DNA from 3 places in the Pseudomonas gorinensis genome. Region 1 is predicted to be linked to each of the others. Evidence: riboswitches for the same ligand, from Rfam matches in the RefSeq annotation. Region 1 holds a riboswitch; each other region holds the start of a gene.
What was found. Region 1 has a riboswitch for cobalamin ahead of AB7933_RS23150 (ABC transporter substrate-binding protein). Riboswitches for the same ligand answer to the same signal wherever they lie in the genome.
Positions count from the first base shown of each region.

Region 1 (3,270 bases):
ACCTGGCCCTAATTGTCATGAACCTGTGTTGCAGTCGTGTTTACCCAAGACTGCGAGGAACTCGCGATGCCAGCACGCAAAGCCAAAATTGACCTGACCCACCGCCCCCGGCTCGTCGATCTACGCCCGTTGATCCCGGCCACCCCCAGCCTGATGGAAGCCAGGGCGGCGACGCCCCGTGTGACGCCCGCCAAGGATTTGCAGGACCGGCGTGGCTACGCACCCGACTTTCTCAGCGGCTTCGCCGTGCCGTGGCCCACGGTGGATGAGGCATTGGCAACTGACGTCCAGCCGCTGCGCCTGGACTACACGCATTTCTCGGTGACCCTGTCACGTTCCCGACGGATGGCGCTCTATGTGGGCGTGAATATCGACGGCGGACAGGCGGTGGATATCGTTCGCAGCAACGACACCTGGGCCTACGACGGCCGCCTGCCCATCAGCGCGCAGATTGGCGACGAGCTCTACACCAACAACGGCCTGGATCGCGGCCACCTGGTGCGACGACAGGATCCCAACTGGGGCGACGAGGCCAACACCGCCAACCTCGATACGTTCCATTTCACCAATTGCTCGCCGCAGATGAGCGGGTTCAACCAGAAGACCTGGCTGGAGCTCGAAGACTACATTCTCGACAACACACAACGCTGGAAGGCCCGGGCCACGGTGTTTACCGGCCCGGTGTTGGCCGATGACGACCGTGTCTACCGCGGCGTGAAAATCCCCAAGGCATTCTGGAAAGTGGTGGCCTACCTCGGCGACGACGGCAAGCCCTCTGCCAGCGCCTACATGATCGACCAGAGCCGTGAACTCGGTCAGCTTGATCTGGTATTTGGCCAACTGCGGACCTACCGGCGCAGTGTGATCCAGATCGAGCAATTGACCGGCATCCGTTTCGCCAACCTGGCCGACTACGACGGTTTCAGCAATGAAGAGCGCGCAACGGGGACGCGAATTGAAGCACTGATCCGCGGCCCTGAAGATATACGCCTCTGACCGGCTACCGCGGCTTTATGTGGGCGCGAGCCTGCACGCGCCTACAGAAAGCCGCCATTCGGTTCCCCCTCCCCAGCCCAATCGACTACCATACCGCGCCGGTTCCCAAACGGGACTAATAGGGAATCCGAAGCGCGGTACCCCCGCGTCAATCGGAACTGCCCCCGCAACTGTAGATGCCGAGCCTGCTCCTCAACGCCACTGGATACCCTCCGGGAAGGCTGGAGCCGGGTGACGACGCATCAGTCAGGAGACCTGCCGGCCCAGTAAAACCACTAACCGGCGGGGTGTCCGGGAAGGACATCCTTGGCTGCCTCCACCGCAGCGTCCGAGGGCGTATTTCCGAACCGTACCTCCCCAGTTCCACGTACGGCTCCCAGGAGATTGCCCCATGCTGCCACGCGTTACCGCCCTGCTCACCGGCCTGGGCTTCTGTGCCCTGGCCCAGGCGACGCCCACCCACTACCCGCTGACGCTGGAGAACTGCGGCAGCACTCTGACCTTTCAGCAAGCGCCCGCCCGCAGCGTAACCATTGGCCAGGCGGCGACCGAGATGCTCTACGCCCTGGGTGTGGGCAACACAGTGGTCGGCACGGCGTTGTGGTTCAACAACGTGTTGCCGCAGTTCAAGGCACAGAACGACACCATCGAGCGCCTGGCCAACAATGAGCCAAGCTTCGAAGCGGTCATTGCCAAGCGCCCGCAACTGGTGGCCGCCGAGTTGGAATGGGTGGTTGGCCCACAAGGCGTGGTCGGCACCCGCGAGCAGTTTCATGAATTGAAGATCCCCACCTACCTGCTGCCGTCCGACTGCGAAGGCAAGAACAACCTGGTGGGCGCCGACGGCACACGCCTGGAGCCGTTCCGCATCGACACCATTTATAAAAGCATCAGCCAACTGGCCGAGATTTTCGACGTGCCGGACCGCGGCCAGCAACTGAACGAGGCGCTCAAGGCGCGCCTGGCCAAGTCCGTCGCCACCGCCCGCAACAAGGGCCTCAAGCAGGCCAGTGCGCTGGTGTGGTTCTCCAGCGCCGAAATGGCCAGCGATCCCTATGTGGCCGGCCACAAGGGTGTCCCCGAATTCATGCTGCAAACCCTCGGCTTGCACAACGTGGTGCAGTCCGATGAAGAGTGGCCCGCCGTCGGCTGGGAAACCCTCGCCAAAGCCAACCCCACCTTCCTGGTGATCGCGCGCATGGACCGCCGCCGCTACCCGGCCGACAACTACGAACAGAAACTGGCCTTCCTGCGCAGCGACCCGGTGACACGCAACATGGACGCGGTGAAACACAACCGCATCATCATCCTCGACGCCATGGCCCTACAGGCCAGCGTGCGTACTTTCGATGGGCTCGACCAACTGGCGAGCGCCATCGACAGCTACGACCTGCCCAAATGAGCAGAACGCTTCTCGCCCTGGCGCTGCTGTTGATCGCCATACTGGCCGGCGTAGCCATCGGCGAAACCGCCATCGAGCCGCAGGTAGTGCTCCAGGTGTTGGCTAATAAACTGTGGGCCGCCGGCTACGCGCTGGACCCTATCGACGAAGGCGTGGTGTGGAACTATCGCCTCACTCGCACGCTGGTCGCCGCCGCCTGCGGTGCGGGGCTGGCCACATGCGGGGTGATTCTGCAGTCGTTGTTGCGCAACCCCTTGGCCGATCCCTACCTGCTTGGCATCAGCGCCGGTGCCTCGACCGGCGCGGTGCTGGTGGTGCTGATGGGGGTCGGCGGTGGCTTGATCTCGCTGTCCGCCGGCGCCTTTGCCGGGGCGATGGCGGCGTTTGCGCTGGTGATTTTGCTCGCCCGGGCCAGCGGGTCGTCGAGCGGCACCGGCCAGATCATCCTGGCAGGCATCGCCGGTTCGCAGCTGTTCAACGCGCTGACCGCGTTCCTGATCACCAAGTCCGCCAGCTCCGAACAGGCGCGCGGCATCCTGTTCTGGTTGCTGGGTAATCTCAGCGGCGTGCGTTGGTCGTCGGTGTGGCTGGCGGTACCGGTGGCCGTCGCGGGGTTGGCGGTGTGCCTGTGGCACCGCCGCGCACTGGATGCATTCACCTTCGGCAGCGACTCGGCGGCGTCCCTCGGCATCCCGGTGCGCCGCGTGCAATTTGTGCTGGTGGGCTGCGCGGCGTTGGTCACCGCGGTGATGGTGTCGATTGTCGGCTCCATTGGTTTTGTCGGCCTGGTCATCCCTCACGCCGCACGCCTGTTGCTCGGTACCGGGCACTCACGCCTGCTGCCGGCCAGCGCCTTGGGAGGCGCATTGTTT
Region 1 is NZ_CP167125.1:5,114,182-5,117,451, forward strand. Features, by position in the region: gene AB7933_RS23145 (DNA/RNA non-specific endonuclease) at 67-996, shown strand; cobalamin riboswitch at 1,079-1,273, shown strand; gene AB7933_RS23150 (ABC transporter substrate-binding protein) at 1,388-2,398, shown strand; gene AB7933_RS23155 (FecCD family ABC transporter permease) at 2,395-3,270, shown strand, end outside.

Region 2 (3,270 bases), 1.7 Mb from region 1:
TGAGCGCTGCGCGCAATTGCGCTTCGAGGCCCGCCGCGTCCAGCGCCTGGCCGATCAGCACCAGGCGCGTGATGCGCGCCTCGTCGGCCCCCCAGGCGCGGTCGAAGTGCTTGTCGAAACGCGTGCCCACGCCCTGGATCAGCAGGCGCATCGGCTTGTTCGGAATCGCCGCGAAGCCTTTGACACGCAGGATGCCGTGCTGCACCACCAACTGGGTCAGCGCGTCGAGCAACAGTGCCTCATCGGCCTGGGGCAGGTCGATGGAGATGGAGTCGAACGCGTCGTGATCGTGGTCGTCTTCACCGTCATGGTGATGATCGTGATGGCTGTGGCGGCCGTCGATATGCTCTTCGGAGCCAGCGCCCAGGCCGATCAGCACGTCCAGGGGCAGGCGACCGCTGCTGGCTTCGACGATCTTCACCGCGGGTGGCAGCTCTTCGGCGACTTCCAGGCGCACGCGGGCCAGGTCCTCGGGGCTGATCATGTCGCACTTGTTGAGGATCACCAGGTCGGCGCTGGCCAACTGGTCGGCGAACAGTTCATGCAACGGCGATTCGTGGTCCAGGTTCGGATCAAGCTTGCGCTGGGCGTCGACCTGGTCCGGGAAGGCGGCGAAGGTGCCGGCGGCCACCGCCGGGCTGTCGACCACGGTGATCACCGCGTCGACGGTGCAGGCGCTGCGGATTTCCGGCCATTGGAAGGCTTGCACCAGGGGCTTGGGCAAGGCCAGGCCAGAGGTTTCGATGAGGATATGGTCGAGGTCGCCGCGACGGGCCACCAGTTCGCGCATCACCGGAAAGAACTCTTCCTGCACGGTGCAGCACAGGCAGCCGTTCGCCAGTTCATACACGCGGCCGTTGGCTTCTTCCTCGGTGCAACCGATCGAGCATTGCTTGAGGATCTCACCGTCAATGCCCAACTCGCCGAATTCGTTGACGATCACCGCAATGCGACGGCCCTGGGCGTTGTCGAGCATGTGGCGCAGCAAGGTGGTTTTGCCCGAGCCGAGAAAGCCGGTAACGATAGTGACGGGAAGTTTGGCCAGTGTTTTCATCGGATGCCCTTGGGGGCGGGCATACGGGACGATAGGCCCTGCGTGGCGCGCAGCAGCAGATTTCGTCACCGGATCACCCCGCCCGGTTGAATTGGAAAATCGGTTGCGAGGCAGGTCTCCTGGCTTGGGGCTTGCGGGTCTTGCGACCGGCGCTGGCTGCGCCTTCCCGCCGCAATGGCAGTGGCGTGGCAGTCAGATAAACCCTTCACAGTTGCGGGGGCAGCCGCGGCTTGAACCGCGTTCCCTTCTTAGCTTCGGCCTGGGCCGAAGAACCTCGAAGGTGCAAGGCTACAGGGGCTCGGTCAATTTGACTACCGTCGCTCTGCATGCTTTCCTACACGCCTTGTTTCGGGTGCCCTTCACAGGGTGAAACGGGAAACCGGTGAGTCATAGCCTTATGACCAGTCCGGTGCTGCCCCCGCAACGGTAAGCGAGTGAAGCGTCAGATCCACTGTGCCTGTACGGCATGGGAAGGCGACGCTTTATAGACCCAGTGTCCCTCGCAAGCCCGGAGACCGGCCCGAATAACATCAGATAACAAACCCGCGGTGGGCGGGCGCTGTTAAAACCCTGCGTGCCCGGCTCGCGGGGTTTGCATGCGCTCGTTTCACCCTGAACACGATAGGGACGCGCCATGTCGATCATCAGCAGCACTTCGCACACCGCCAGCAGTACCGCCACCCTCAGCCAACGCCTGACCGCCGCCATCGGCGCCTCGATCCTGGGCGCGTGCCTGGTGTATTTCGCCGGGTTCTCGCATATCGAGGCGGTGCACAACGCAGCCCACGATACCCGCCACAGCGCCGCGTTCCCGTGCCACTGAGACCTGCCGACATGATCAAACGTATTGCGCAAACCGCAGGGTTCACCGGCTTGCTGGCCGCCCTGCTGCTGACACTGCTGCAAAGCTTCTGGGTCGCTCCGCTGATTCTGCAGGCGGAAACCTTCGAAAAGGCCCCGGCCGCGACTGAAGTCGTGCACGAGCATGCCGCTGGCGCCGCTGCGCACACCCATGACGCCGAAGCCTGGGAACCGGAAGACGGCTGGCAGCGCGTGCTGTCGACCACCGGCGGCAACCTGGTGGTCGCCGTCGGCTTCGCCCTGATGCTGGCCGGCCTCTATACCCTGCGCGCACCGACCCGCACGGCCCAAGGCTTGCTGTGGGGCCTGGCCGGCTACGCGACCTTTGTGTTGGCGCCGACCCTGGGCCTGCCGCCCGAGCTGCCGGGCACGGCCGCCGCCGACCTGGCGCAACGCCAGATCTGGTGGATCGGCACGGCCGCCTCCACTGCGGCCGGTATTGCGCTGTTGGTGTTCGGTGGCAACTGGCTGCTTAAAGGGCTGGGCGTGGCGATCCTCGTGGTGCCTCACGTAATCGGCGCCCCGCAGCCGCAAGTGCATTCGATGCTGGCGCCAGAGGCACTGGAAGCACAATTCAAGATCGCCTCGCAGTTGACCAACGTCGCCTTCTGGCTGGCCCTGGGCCTGATCAGCGCCTGGTTGTTTCGCCGCAACCGCGACGATCAATACTCGGCATGAAACTAGCGGTCGGCCTCGGTTGCCAGCGGGGCTGCGAATTGCACGCCCTGCTGGCGCTGTTTGACACGGCCCTCGCCGAAGCGGGTATCGAGCGCCAGCACATCACCGCACTGGCGAGTCTCGACCGCAAACAGGACGAGCCGGGGTTACTGGCCCTGGCGCATAGGTTGAACCTGCCATTGCAGTGCTTCAGCGCCGAACAGTTGGCCGCGTATGAAGGCCGTCTGAGCCATAAATCAGCGGTCGCCTTTGCCCACACCGGCTGTTACGGCATCGCCGAAAGCGCCGCCCTGGCCCTGGCCGAACAGCTCTCCCCAGGCCCTGCCCGCTTGCTGATCACCCGCAAGAAAACCGCCCAGGCCACCTTTGCATTGGCCTGCGCCGGCTGAAAAATCGATAATTGCGTCTTCCGATCATGAGCAATCTTCATGCTCGCCCGTTTTTCGACAGGAATCCTCCATGACCGTCTACTTCATCGGTGCCGGCCCCGGCGACCCGGAATTGATCACTGTCAAAGGCCAACGGCTGATCCGCAGTTGCCCGGTGATCATCTATGCCGGTTCGCTGGTACCGGCGGCCGTGCTGGAGGGGCATCAAGCGCAACTGGTGGTCAACAGCGCCGAACTGCACCTGGAGCAGATCATCGAGCTGATCAAGACCGCCCACGCCAACGGCCA
Region 2 is NZ_CP167125.1:3,375,668-3,378,937, reverse strand. Features, by position in the region: gene cobW (cobalamin biosynthesis protein CobW) at 1-1,054, opposite strand, end outside; cobalamin riboswitch at 1,147-1,346, opposite strand; cobalamin riboswitch at 1,388-1,592, shown strand; gene AB7933_RS15435 (CbtB domain-containing protein) at 1,689-1,877, shown strand; gene AB7933_RS15430 (CbtA family protein) at 1,889-2,593, shown strand; gene AB7933_RS15425 (cobalamin biosynthesis protein) at 2,590-2,982, shown strand; gene cobM (precorrin-4 C(11)-methyltransferase) at 3,053-3,270, shown strand, end outside.
Region 2: another riboswitch for cobalamin. It lies ahead of AB7933_RS15435 (CbtB domain-containing protein); the one in region 1 lies ahead of AB7933_RS23150 (ABC transporter substrate-binding protein).

Region 3 (3,270 bases), 290 kb from region 1:
GGCTGAGCACTTGGCCCGCAATCCCTAAGCCAGAAACCGAACCCAATGTGGGAGGCAGCAAGCTCCCTCCCATATTTTTTGTGGTGGTCTTGAGAAAAGTTACTTAACTGCAGACACCCGCCACACCTTATTCCCCACATCATCCGCCACCAGCAGGTCCCCCTGCTGATCGATCACCACACCCACCGGCCGGCCCATAGCGTTCTCATCCTTGTCGAGGAACCCGGTCAGCACGTCCACTGGCTGCCCCTTGGGTTTGCCACCTTCGAACGGCACAAAGATCACCTTGTAGCCACTGTGCGGCTTGCGGTTCCATGACCCGTGCTGGCCGATAAAGGCGCCGTTGACGAACGGTGCAGGTAATTTGCTGCCTTCGGCGAAGGTCAGCCCCAGCGAAGCGGTATGCGGGCCGACGGCGTAGTCTGGCGCGACCGCCTTGGCGACCAGGGCCGGGTCCTGTGGTGTGACACGCACATCCACATGTTGCCCGTAGTAGCTGAATGGCCAGCCATAAAACGCGCCATCCTTGACCGAGGTGATGTAGTCCGGCACCAGGTCGCTGCCGATCTCATCGCGCTCGTTGACCGCGGTCCACAGCTTGCCGCTCTGCGGTTCCCAGGCCATGCCGTTGGGGTTGCGCAGGCCCGAAGTGAAAATCCGGTGCTGGCCACTGGCGCGATCGACTTCCCAGATCGCCGCCCGACCTTGTTCCGCTTCCAGGCCGTTCTCGCCGACGTTGCTGTTGGAACCGACGCTCACATACAACTTGCTGCCGTCCTTGCTGGCCACCACGTTTTTCGTCCAGTGGTGGTTGATGCTGCCGCCCGGCAGGTCGACCACCGTGGTGCCGGCCTGCGTGATTGCGGTTTCGCCCGGTTGATAGGGAAAGCGCAGCAGCTTGTCTGAGTCGGCCACGTAGAGGTCGTTGCCCACCAGGGTCATGCCGAACGGCGAGTTGAGATTCTCCAGGAAGACCGTGCGGGTCTCGGCGACGCCATCGTGATCGGCATCGCGCAGCAAGGTGATGCGGTTCGGGCTGGGCACACCGGCACCGGCGCGGCCCATGACCTTTTCCATTACCCAGCCGCGAATACCCTTGGCGTCGTCCGGCTTGGGCGGCGCATTGGTTTCGGCCACCAACACATCGCCATTGGGTAGCACATACAGCCAGCGAGGGTGATCCAGGCCTTCGGCGAACGCTGTCACCTGGGTGCCCGCGGCGGCGGTTGGCTTCATGCCAGCAGGCCAGCCAATGGCTGGGGCGATATTCACGGTGGGGATCAGGGTCTTGTTGGGCTCTGGCAGTTGGGGCGAAGGGCCGGTGCCATCCGATACCTTCAAGGTCGAGCTTTCTCCGCAGGCAGCGAGGGTGCCTGCGACCATGATCAGTAGGGTGAGTCTTGTTTTATGCATGGTTTTCTCCTGAATGCCTGTAAGGGTAGAGGAGTGCTGCGGCACGATGGTTCAAGTGCAAGGCCAGCTTTAATTGACGCTCCCCCCCCAACCCACTAACCTTCGCGACTTGTTTCAGGTGCTCTGTGACCCAAGGGTCGACTGAGTGAAACAGGGAAGCCGGTGAGTGAGCGCACTTGTACACAGTGTTGCCGCAATTCCGGCGCTGCCCCCGCAACGGTAAATGAGTCAAGACGGTGCTATTGGCCACTGTATCGCGCTGCGATATGGGAAGGCGCAGCGTCGGCCTGCTTTCTATAAAGCGAGCCACTCATGAGTCCGGAGACCGGCCTGGATCATCCAACAGCATCACGGTGGGCGATGCTTGGCTGTCTGTTTTTGTTTTTTCCTGCCCGCCGTTTTTGTCCAGCCCCAACGGAGAGCTGCCATGACCGATTCCCCCGACCGCGACGAACGCCACCTGGCGCGCATGCTGCGCAAAAAAGCCGTGATTGACGAGCGCATTGCCAATTCCCCGAACGAATGCGGTTTGCTGCTGGTGCTGACCGGCAACGGCAAAGGCAAAAGCAGCTCTGCGTTCGGCATGCTCGCGCGCGCCATGGGCCACGGCATGCAGTGCGGCGTGGTGCAGTTCATCAAAGGCCGTAACAGCACCGGCGAAGAATTGTTCTTCCGGCGCTTCCCCGAACAAGTGCGCTTTCACGTCATGGGCGAAGGCTTCACCTGGGAAACCCAGGACCGCCAGCGCGACATCGCCGCCGCCGAGGCCGCCTGGGCCGTGTCTCGCGAACTGCTGCAAGACCCGAGCATCGGCCTAGTGGTGCTGGATGAGCTGAACATCGCCCTCAAGCATGGCTACCTCGACCTGGACCAGGTATTGAGCGACCTGCAAGCCCGTCCGCCGATGCAGCACGTGGTGGTTACCGGCCGTGGCGCCAAGCCGGAGTTGATCGAGATGGGTGACACCGTCACCGAAATGGGCATGCTCAAGCACGCGTTCCAGGCCGGTATCAAGGCACAGAAGGGCGTCGAACTTTGAATCAGCCCCGTCATTGTCCGGCCGTACTGATCGCCGCACCGGCGTCCGGCCAGGGCAAAACCACGGTCACCGCTGCGCTGGCCCGTTTGCACCGCAACCTGGGGCGCAAAGTACGCGTGTTCAAATGCGGCCCGGACTTCCTCGACCCGATGATCCACGAACGCGCCAGCGGTGCGCCGGTGTATCAGTTGGATATGTGGATGGTTGGCGAGCAGGAAAGTCGTCGCTTGCTGTGGGAAGCGGCAGGGGAGGCCGACCTGATCCTGATCGAAGGCGTCATGGGCCTGTTTGACGGTACGCCGTCCAGCGCCGACCTGGCGCGGCACTTCGGTGTGCCGGTGCTGGCGGTGATCGACGGCACCGCCATGGCCCAGACCTTCGGTGCCCTGGCCCTGGGCCTGGCGCGTTATCAGCCGGACTTGCCGTTTGCCGGTGTGTTGGCCAACCGTGTCGGCACCTTGCGCCATGCGCAACTGCTCGAAGGGAGCCTCACCGAAGGCCTGCGCTGGTACGGCGCGTTGTCCCGTGAAACCGGGATTGAGTTGCCCAGCCGCCATCTTGGCCTGGTGCAAGCCAGCGAACTGAATGACCTCGACGTACGCCTGGACGCCGCTGCCCAGGCCCTGGGCAACAGTTGTGAAGTTGCCTTGCCGCCGCCGGTGACCTTCGCCGCGCCTGAAGTGATCGAAGCCGAACCGCTGCTCGCCGGTGTGCGCATCGCCGTGGCCCGTGACGAAGCCTTTGCCTTCACCTATGGCGCCAGCCTGGATCTATTGCGGGCGATGGGGGCCGAGTTGCGCTTTTTCTCACCGATTCAT
Region 3 is NZ_CP167125.1:5,400,355-5,403,624, reverse strand. Features, by position in the region: gene AB7933_RS24420 (C40 family peptidase) at 1-28, shown strand, start outside; gene AB7933_RS24415 (PQQ-dependent sugar dehydrogenase) at 100-1,413, opposite strand; cobalamin riboswitch at 1,513-1,761, shown strand; gene cobO (cob(I)yrinic acid a,c-diamide adenosyltransferase) at 1,841-2,452, shown strand; gene AB7933_RS24405 (cobyrinate a,c-diamide synthase) at 2,449-3,270, shown strand, end outside.
Region 3: another riboswitch for cobalamin. It lies ahead of cobO (cob(I)yrinic acid a,c-diamide adenosyltransferase); the one in region 1 lies ahead of AB7933_RS23150 (ABC transporter substrate-binding protein).